Regions from separate parts of the Desulfosporosinus burensis genome, predicted to be linked through region 2. Evidence: riboswitches for the same ligand, from Rfam matches in the RefSeq annotation. Region 2 holds a riboswitch; each other region holds the start of a gene.

Region 1 (3,278 bases), on a different contig from region 2:
AATAACATCAACGTCTTCTTCAATTGGACCATCTTCTTCAACGTTTCGTTGTCCAAGAAACTCAACCACAGCATTCTCTTTAAGGCGAGTTACAAATCGAATACCCTTTTCACAGTAGTCATCAAATAGTTTGTAATCCACGTAACCCCGGTCAAAAATATTAAGGGCGTCAGTATCTTTGACAATCAGTTCATCCAGTTTCTTCTTGTCTGCCGTCTTTGCCGGAGTAATAATCACTGCGTCAGGGACAGCCATTCCGTCGAAACTTAGTCGCAGATGCATTTTGATTCCGGCCTTGGTTTTTCTAAACACAGCCCAAGGATACTTAGAAAGGCACAAGCTTATCGTAGATGCATCAATCATGAACAGGTTTCCAAGGCGTTGCTGGATCAGTCCGAACCCTTTTTTCTGAGCTACTTCGTTTAATAGGTTTTTAAAAAGCATTTCCGAGACTCTAACAGGAAGAGTTCTAAGTCTTCGTGAAATTTGACTATGACTAATGCTTTCTAAGCCAATGGTACGACTGAAGTCATTACTTTGAACACTGGCACTGATTTTTCGTAAAGCTTTAAATTCTTGGAGTTGAGCATTACTGATAAGTAACGCGAGTTGGTTTGTTTTAAGTTTTTGGACTCGCTTATCAAGGTCTGGAACTTCTTGATGAATTTTAGTCCAAATATTTTTAGAAAAAACCGGTTGAAACAGTTGCATAAATGTGGATTTTGTAGTATTCTTGCCTTGCATTTTTTATCTCCTTATGATTAGAGATTTGGGCAAGAACTACCCTAACTCTAATTATAAGGCTTTTTTTATGGTTTTGACAGGAATAATCAGGGATATCTGCAGTTTACGCCATTTTCCGTTGGTTTTCTTTGTAACATAGAATTTGACTTTTGCGTAAAAGCTTTATGCAACGCTACTGATTCAAAATATTAACCAAAGTATTTCTCTAAGCATCTGCCATTACAAAGCCTAAGAAGCGCGTTATTAAATCTTTGACGATTACAGATCTAATAATGAATATGTAATCGAGCAAAAACTAAAAAAAAGCTAGAATTTAATCTTGTAATCTTAGGCATCTTGCATTAAAATACAGATAACTAAATATTCGTTTGTTACTGGTGCCCTTGAATGAGGGAGAATAGGGAACTGGGTGAAAATCCCGGACGGACCCACCACTGTAAAGAGGAGACTTATGCATTGCCACTGGGAAACCGGGAAGGCGTATAACGTTGATGATTCTGAGTCAGGAGACCTGCCTGTAACGTATTTAAGAACATGGATTAAGGTAAAGTTCATGGTCAATCTTCTTTCCAACCTTGAGTTGAGAAGAAAATTGACTATGAACTTTTTTATTTGACTTTTTAGAGAATGGGGTGAAACGATTGGGATACCAGGGTCGAGATGTTGAGGTTGTTTCGTTAAACAAGGCACAATATTTAGTGGCTTCCTGTGATTCCTGTGGTGCCATTGGTATGAAGGAATTAGATACATATCAGGTTCCCTGGTCTATTACAGGAAGGTTAACGACAAGAGTCGCTTTGTTAGAAGTCCTTTCCACAGGGGCTGTGCCAAAATTAATGACGGTGGCGATTTCTAATGAGCCGTACCCGACAGGAGATGAAATAATAAAGGGGGTGAACGATGAACTAGAAGCTGCAGGATTAGAAACTCTACCCATGGCGATCAGCACAGAAAAAAACATGACGACTCAGCAAACCGGTCTCGGAATTAGTGTGATCGGGGTGGCTGAGAAAAACAAGTTGCGTATTGGAACAGCCCAATCAGGAGATGACGTCTATTGTTTAGGCTTGCCTAAAGTTGGATCAGAGCTCAATAATCCAGAGGATCCAGAAATTGTCCAAGTCAAAGCTCTGCAGTTCCTCTTAGAGATCTCAAGTATTCATGACATCATTTCTGTAGGGTCAAGAGGGATACGTTTGGAAGCCGAACTACTTGCCTCCACGATAAACAAGCGATTGCACGTTGATTCAACTTGTCCTCTCGACTTGGATAAATCTGCTGGACCTTCGACCTGTCTTATATTTTCTTCTTCCGCTTTATTATCACAATCATCACTAACACCACTATCATTTCCGACATCTCTATCATCTACATCATCTACATCATCAAGGACGTTTGATCATGTCCTTTCATCAAAGTTTCCTTTATTACCTTTAACGAAAATCGGTACATTGTACTAAATTTAAGGAGGAATTGTTTATGAATAATTTAGAAACAGAACAACAGGACATAAAACTCTCCGCTTGGAGTGTCAAAAGACTATCGATTATGGCCATTTTTATTGCTTTAAGTGCTGTGGGATCACTGATTAAGATCCCAAGTCCGGTCGGAACTATCGGTATGGATTCGGCACCCGGATTTTTCGCTGCACTGGCCTTTGGAGGACTTACGGGGGCGATTGTCATTGCTTTTGGGCATTTGCTGACGGCAGCGGTGATCGGATTTCCTATGACGATTCCGATCCATTTATATATTGCTTTACAAATGGCCTTATGGGCTGTGGCCTATCGCTGGGTGAATGAAAAGCTCGGTTTGATTCCGGCTGTTATCGTCGGAATTATCCTGAATGGGGTTGTATCATCTTTTGCCATGCTGCCGTTGATGGGTATGGGAGGGGTAATGGGCTTGATGCCTTTTCTCGTCGTCGGGGCAGCTCTCAACGTGATTATTTCGGCAGTAGCCTACAAAGCAATTAAGGGAAGTCGACTCATTTAGGTGATGAGGTGAAACCGTGGAGACTGTAGATGCTGCAGAAGCTGCAGAAGCTGTAAGAACCGTAGAAATCGTGGAAACCGTAAAACCCGTTGAAAATGCTATCGAACTCCATAATATTTCTTATTGTTATCCGAACGCCCAAGAACTTAGTTTGAAAAACATAAGCTTGACCGTGGAAAAAGGAAAATTTATTGTCTTAATGGGATCCACAGGGGCGGGAAAAACAACCTTGAGTTTATGTCTAAACGGTCTAATTCCCCAGCTGCTGGAAGGAAAATTAACAGGACAGGTGAGCATAGCAGGCAAAAATGTAGGGAAAACTGCAGTTCAGTCGATGTCCAAAGTTCTTGGGCTTGTCCTACAGGATCCAGAGACCCAAATTATTGGTCGAACGGTTGAGGAGGACACCGCATTTGGCCCTCGCAATTTTTTAGTTCCCTTCGATGAGATTAATCTGAGGGTCGATCAAAGCTTAGAAAAAGTCCGCTTAAGAGGATATAAGCAACGTTTATCTGAAGAACTCTCAGGTGGAGAAAAAC
Region 2 (3,278 bases):
GATAGTTTAATACATCTTAAAAGATTTAAGTATGCCACCAAGGACAGGAGGGAATCAAATCCGGAAAAAATGGAATCGGATGATGATTGGTGGGCTTCAGGTCTGCATTACAGCCTTGTCACTCCACTTTTAGAATGGACCATTTCACCTTTTATCGCTGCATACTATGCTTTCTGCGAGGACAATAACCAACAAGATAAAAGGGCTATCTATTCCTTTGCTCAAAGAGTAGCCACTGTCAAAAACAACGAGTTAAAAATGAAGAACCCTAGCGCTAGTGGAGACGATTTATTTGTTAAGTGCATTAAGCCTTTATTTGATAATAACTCCAGGTTAGCAAACCGGTGCAGTCTGTTTACAAAGTCTCCAACAGGAGTGGACATTGAGCAGTGGGTAAGGAAAAATTTTAGTGGAGTCAGCAAAGCCAAAGTAGTTTTATTAAAGCTGACGCTACCTAACACTGAAAGAAGTACCATTTTAAAGGCTCTAAATAGAATGAACGTGATAATTACTTAACACGAAGAGCAAAAGCATGAAAATGACTCACTAGAAACTATTAATCTAAGTAAGTCTAAAAATAAGCTAGATAAAGCAGGGATTCCTAAGTTTTTGTAGAAGTAACAGATTAGGGAAAGTGCTGAAATTTGGAATAGGTCAATAGAGGTCTGGAAATTGACCAAGCCCATTTTTATTTGCTAGCCCGAAATGAAAAACTTAATACGTACGTAACGAGTATACTTTCTCAGGGAAGTATTGAAAAGGAAAGTCAGTCAATCTGACGCGGTCCCGCCACTGTGATAGTGAGCGGCCTTATATAATGTCACTGGGCAACCGGGAAGACGTAAGGCTGCGATGAACTTAAGCCAGGAGACCTGCTCGTTATAGATCAACACAGGAACCTACGGAAGATAGGGGAGGTGCCGATTATGCCGGGAAGTCAGCGAATATTGTCCGGCTAGCAAAGTCAGCTATATCCCTTTACAGGTATCTGTAGAGGGTTTTTTTGTACTATCAGAAAGTATAAATTTCGGGTAAGCATAAGTGCAACTAAGGCGGCCGCCTGCGCTAAGGCTTGGCGCCAGCCAAGTTTTCTTTATTTTCTCATGAAAGAGGCCTGACTGGTGAGACGCTGGGAGAAAATTAACAAAAAGGAAGAGCGCAGGCAAGTGTTGTACAATTGAATATTACCATATGTTAGTCCACAAGAGCATCGATTAGTTGATGTGTAAGTCACTTGAGGGGTGTATTTCTAAAGCGTAGATATGTATAAATACAGAGTGTATGGGAGCGAATTGTCATGATTACAGCCACTGTTCATAGTTTAGAAGGTGTTATCTGCAGACTCGGGTTAGACCCACTCACAGTTAACCGTTTTATGGAGGAGTGGTTACAAACTGCACACGAGGTTTCTTTTGAGGAGGCTAATGAGGTAGCTTGTATATTGAACAAAATGAAAGGATGCACTAAGTACTACTTAGCCCCAGATCCTACACAAGAGGGCTATCAGGTCGTGCTCATCGTGAGGAAAAATCGAGTAATTACTATACTTACTCAGTTAACCAATTCCTTTTACGGTGTACCTGAGGCAAAGACGGTGAATGGTACACGCATGATTAGAACACTAGGGGGTGAGATGTATGAAGACAATGGCAATTGGGTTAGACAACTTAGAAAAAGACGCGAAAAGTGTTTTAATAGAAAAAAACTCAGATTCTAGAAAACGCTATTGTTTAGATGTTGTATAAAAAGTCTCTCATTTAAGTAGGGGATGCGCCGAAACTTAAAGTATCGTTACATCCCCTTCTTCATTGGAAGGTCTATTCTTTCTCAGATTAGACCTTCCAATAGATCCAAGCAGTTTTCGTCCGAACTCTCTCTCTCACAAATCCTTTTTGAGAGATCTGTTCGAGATAGTTTCTAATTAACGTCTGTTTCTGATCACCTGAGTTGTTCTTAGTTTCAAAGAGTGTACCATAGTAAAGACAAGCTTCTTCAATGGTTCGGACATGCTCTCGATCCGTATCGACATAGGTAATATTGGGATAATAGCCAGTTAGCCAAAGAATATTAAAAATGCTGTAAATTGTATTAATATAAAATTTTGGATCTTTAAGCTGGAGGATTTCCGTACGAATAATGTCCTGAACAGAGTCGGAACGATCCACAAAATTGGATAAAAAGCAGTATCCCTTGCTGGCATCGATCATCTTCTCGAGGGTGATTTGATCATGAATTCCAGGGCTGTTGATTGCGGCAACCAAGTCAAACCTTTTTTTCCAACCGTATTCTTCAAGGTTGACTTCATCCCAATTTAAGTTTTTAAACGAGACATTGGTCAGGTTCGCGGCTGCGGCATTTTTTTGCGCATAGTCTAACATTTTATCGGATATGTCTAGGCCTGTAACGTCAGTTGATTTTTTGGCAAATTCAACGGCAAACCGTCCTGGACCGCAGCCTATGTCCATGACGCTGCTATTTTCGGTGAGAAGATTATTATGTGACATAAATTCAACGATTTTGCGAGTTCGTTCGTCAGGAGTGCCTTGAGAAACTAATTTATTGAACTCATCCGCCCGGTTGTCCCAAAAGGAGGTCCCAAATGCCTTGGCAACCTTTCCCTCGCTCCATAGACGGGTGTAATGTTGTATATCCATCTCTTTACCACCCTCTTGAATAGTCCTTGAAGCAGTCTAGGCATACTTTTTTGCCGTCATTAATTCGAATCTTATGCTCTGGAGTACCTTCTCCACAATTCTCACAAATTACGGTTGTAAAGATTCTTGCCTTTTCGGGCAACTCAAACGACGGCTTGGAGAAATTAAAGAGTTCTTCTGCAGGTGAGTTCAGAAGGTATTCTTGGCGCTGCTGGCGATCCATTTCCTCGTTTATTGGTTTTATTATCATTCTCAGGCTTTCACCATTTGACCTGTTATAAAAGCTGAAGGCCATTTTGCCTGTGCCTTTATACAAGAGGTTCCCTTTCCCAAAAGTACAGCCCGTAATTACCTGTACGGCATCGACTCCGCAGGCATCGTTTTCGGTGACACATACAATTTCTTCATCCGAAGAAAACCGAATGCCCATTTTTTTGATCGCGGCCTCACAGGCTTTATAGCCAATCGCCAGTCCTGGGCATTCGTGCCCATGGAATTCCACTGCTTTTTCCCACCTTGTTTTCTCTCTACACATACAATTAATCCCCCTTTTTTAGAAAAAATCAAAAAAAGACCAAAGAAAACTGACTATCAAAAGTCAGACCTCCATGGTCTTGGCAACAC
Region 3 (3,278 bases), on a different contig from region 2:
TGGATTCCTCCGGTGAGCACTAACTCCGCAACTAAGATGAGAGCCCCGAGAACTAAAGGGGGATAATAGGGCATCATGACTTTCGCCAGCAGCCAGAGGATAAGACCTAAGACTAGTCCTACGAACGGATAATATCGATAACTGCGCAGGAATTCTTCTGAAGTAACATTCTTAGGGATCGGTAAAGGAATTCGGGTAAAAAAGGTAAGTGCTATGAGGAATCCGCGCATCTCAGATCACTCCTTGTGCAGGGAAGCAAGAAGCTGCCCGCCAGAGTGTTTAAGTTCCAAGGGGTAACCTGCTACAACAAGATAGACATGATCAGCACAGCGGGCAAGTATTTGATTGCTACGTCCAGCTAAATCACGGTATGCCCGAGCTAAAGGGTTCTCAGGGACAATGCCCTGGCCGACTTCGTTGGTGACAAAGAGGACTTGAGGTTTAATCTCTTGGGCAAGTTGGGCAACCTCTTGAACCATAGTTAGGATTTGTGGTTCGAGGTCGGGGTACATCTTATCCTGTTTAGAGGAGCCTAGGGTGGATTCTACTCCTTCGTGATCAGAATGGTCAGCTCGTTCTGTTTGTTCTGCATGTCCAGTTTGTTGAGTTAAGAGAAGATTAGTAAGCCAGAGCGTGACACAATCAAGCAGAATGACTCCGTCATAGTCTTTGAGTTGGCAAAGTGTTTCTCGAATCTTTAGAGGTTCCTCAATGAGTTGCCAAGTTGCCGGGCGCTGGTTTTGGTGTTTTTTAACACGATGGGCCATTTCTTCGTCCCAGATTTGGGCGGTGGCAATGTACGTTACAGGACGATTTACCGAAGCGGCCAGAAGTTCTGCAAAGCTACTCTTTCCGCTCCGTGCACCGCCTGTTACTAAAGTGAATTGAGACATGGCATTCATCGACTCCCATGAATATTTATTAAGATTGATTTACTTAAGTAGAGGCTTTGACTCGTCTTTTCTGACTTTGAATAGTGTTTGATTTTTGATTCTCTAGCTTGACTTTTCGCTGACTCCAGCATCGCCGAAAGTTGCCATTTCCTTAAGAATATGAAGTGCAGCTTCGACTAAGTGAAAGGCTAGGACCGCTCCCGTTCCTTCTCCAAGTCTCATATTTAGGTTAATTACCGGATCAAGGCCTAGGCTTGCTAAGGCCTTACGGTGACCAGGTTCGACTGAACCGTGGGAGGGAATCATGAAGGCCGTACATTTTGGGGCAATTTTTGAAGCGATGAGTGCTCCGGCCGTCGAGATAAACCCGTCAATGACAATCGGAACACGGCTAGCTGCCGCTTGAAGGATTGAACCAGCAATCGCCGCAATTTCTAAACCGCCTACTTTGCTTAGAACATCTAGAGCGTCGTCTGCATTAGGTTGATTGACGTCAAAGGCCGTTTGAATGGCCTGGCGTTTCTTAATTAAGCCAGCATCATCAATTCCAGTTCCTCGTCCGACAACGTCCTCAAGGGGGGAATTGGTAAAGAGGGCAACGATTGCAGAGCTAGGGGTAGTATTGCCAATTCCGAGGTCACCTGTAGCAAAGAGGTTATATCCTGCACCGATCTTTTCTGCTGCAACTTCAGCACCGACCAGTAGAGCTTGCAGTGCTTCGTGACGGGTCATTGCCGGGCCCTTGGTCATGTTCTGGGTTCCATTAGCAACCCGTTTGTGAATAAGGTTTCCTTCTAAGGGGAAGGCAACCCCAACATCCGTACAAAAAACCTCGGCATTGGCTTGGCGAGCCAGTACATTGATGGCTGCGCCACCACTTATGATATTATACACCATTTGAGGGGTAACTTCTTGGGGAAAGGCACTAACTCCTTCAGCTGCGATGCCATGATCTCCAGCCATCAAGAGGACTGCTTTCTTATTGATCTGAGGATTAGAGGTTCGTTGGATACCTCCAAGTTGCTTGGCTATATGCTCTAATTGTCCAAGACTGCCTTGTGGTTTGGTCAGGATGTCCAAGCGTGCTTGGACCTTAGCCATGGAATCCTCGTCAAGTTCTGAGATGTTCGCAGTTAGAGCTTCGAGTTGGGCATAGAGTTGTGCTTCTGACAAATTTTTCATTAAAACTCCTCCTCAATATAGTTGTTGAAAAATAGAAAATCCCGACCACAAATAAATCTGTGGTCGGGACTTTACCGTCATCACCGCCGCTCTCCACGATGTGGAAAGACTTAAAGATTTAGGCAGGTCTCCTGGCTATCGAATCATCGCTTTAATTTGTCACCTTCCCAGCAAAGTGCCAGTGGTCAACAAAGCTCATCGAATACAGTGGTGGGTCCGCGTCGGTTTTGAACCGAACTTCCCTATTCTCCCCAAAGGGCACCTAAATTCAAGTAATTTTTCTTTTAGCATACCACAACCTTTTTCTAATCTCAAGTATAGTGTTGGTCACTATTTAAATATTTAGAAGAATTTTAATAACCCATTTTTACAAGCGTGTTAGCTTCGTATATAATGATAGATATAGCAGTAGCAGGTGTAGGTGTAGGTGTAGTTATTAGTTTGTCCATAATTGATTGTAATCGAGGAGGAACACGTGTGTTAGATAGTGATATTCTTGTGGCCGGAGCAGATCCGGGATTTGGAGCGATTAAACTGGATACTGGAGATGCAAAAGTATTATTTCCAGCTGTAATTTGTAAAGGGAATGAGCGGATTTTCTCAACCTTAGGTAATTCCCTGATTAGTAAAGGATCTGACTTAGAAACTCAGATTTCTACTTTGGATGTTTTGGTCAAGAATAATTCGACGGGTGTGGAACGGCATTACTTCATGGGAAGTTTGGCTGAAAGCCTGAATCCGAACGAAGCTCATTATTGCTGGGATGAAGACAAATCTTCGGATGAAGAAGCAACAGCATTACTGGTAGTGGCTTTAGCCCTAGCCCAAAAAACTCCTAAAGCGAATATTTATCTTGGAACTGGCGTGCCCGTTAAGTATTATGCTAGTTTAAAGGACAAGTATGAAGCGGAATTAAAGGGGTCTTTTTCGGTAACCTTTCATTCAGGTCCCATGAAAGGGTTGACACGGCAACTGAACATCTTGCGCTCTCGAGTGCTTCCCCAGAGTTATGGAGTCTTTATTAAGGAAACTCTTAATGAATATGGGATGCCGACGAGCGCCAAGTTATTTAGCGGGTATGTGGTGGTCATCGATCCGGGCTTTCGCACGACAGATATTGCCACTTTTTATGATGGCGTAATGCTTGATCCACCCAATTCGTTTAGTATTGAAAAGGGGTTAAAGTGGGCGTATATTGGAGTG

The links. Region 2 has a riboswitch for cobalamin ahead of ACYQ3Q_RS26570 (hypothetical protein). Riboswitches for the same ligand answer to the same signal wherever they lie in the genome.
Region 1: another riboswitch for cobalamin. It lies ahead of ACYQ3Q_RS15820 (AIR synthase family protein); the one in region 2 lies ahead of ACYQ3Q_RS26570 (hypothetical protein).
Region 3: another riboswitch for cobalamin. It lies ahead of cobT (nicotinate-nucleotide--dimethylbenzimidazole phosphoribosyltransferase); the one in region 2 lies ahead of ACYQ3Q_RS26570 (hypothetical protein).

What each region holds. Positions count from the first base shown of each region.
Region 1 covers NZ_BAAHYN010000008.1:205,547-208,824, forward strand. Annotated here, with positions in the region: gene ACYQ3Q_RS15815 (IS4 family transposase) at 1-744, opposite strand, end outside; cobalamin riboswitch at 1,103-1,277, shown strand; gene ACYQ3Q_RS15820 (AIR synthase family protein) at 1,386-2,204, shown strand; gene ACYQ3Q_RS15825 (ECF transporter S component) at 2,224-2,739, shown strand; gene ACYQ3Q_RS15830 (ABC transporter ATP-binding protein) at 2,810-3,278, shown strand, end outside.
Region 2 covers NZ_BAAHYN010000023.1:20,959-24,236, reverse strand. Annotated here, with positions in the region: gene ACYQ3Q_RS26575 (FRG domain-containing protein) at 1-516, shown strand, start outside; cobalamin riboswitch at 714-894, shown strand; gene ACYQ3Q_RS26570 (hypothetical protein) at 1,298-1,717, shown strand; gene ACYQ3Q_RS26565 (class I SAM-dependent methyltransferase) at 1,833-2,654, opposite strand; gene ACYQ3Q_RS26560 (FmdE family protein) at 2,659-3,189, opposite strand.
Region 3 covers NZ_BAAHYN010000006.1:270,572-273,849, forward strand. Annotated here, with positions in the region: gene cobS (adenosylcobinamide-GDP ribazoletransferase) at 1-230, opposite strand, end outside; gene cobU (bifunctional adenosylcobinamide kinase/adenosylcobinamide-phosphate guanylyltransferase) at 237-893, opposite strand; gene cobT (nicotinate-nucleotide--dimethylbenzimidazole phosphoribosyltransferase) at 996-2,075, opposite strand; cobalamin riboswitch at 2,180-2,356, opposite strand; gene ACYQ3Q_RS12895 (ParM/StbA family protein) at 2,553-3,278, shown strand, end outside.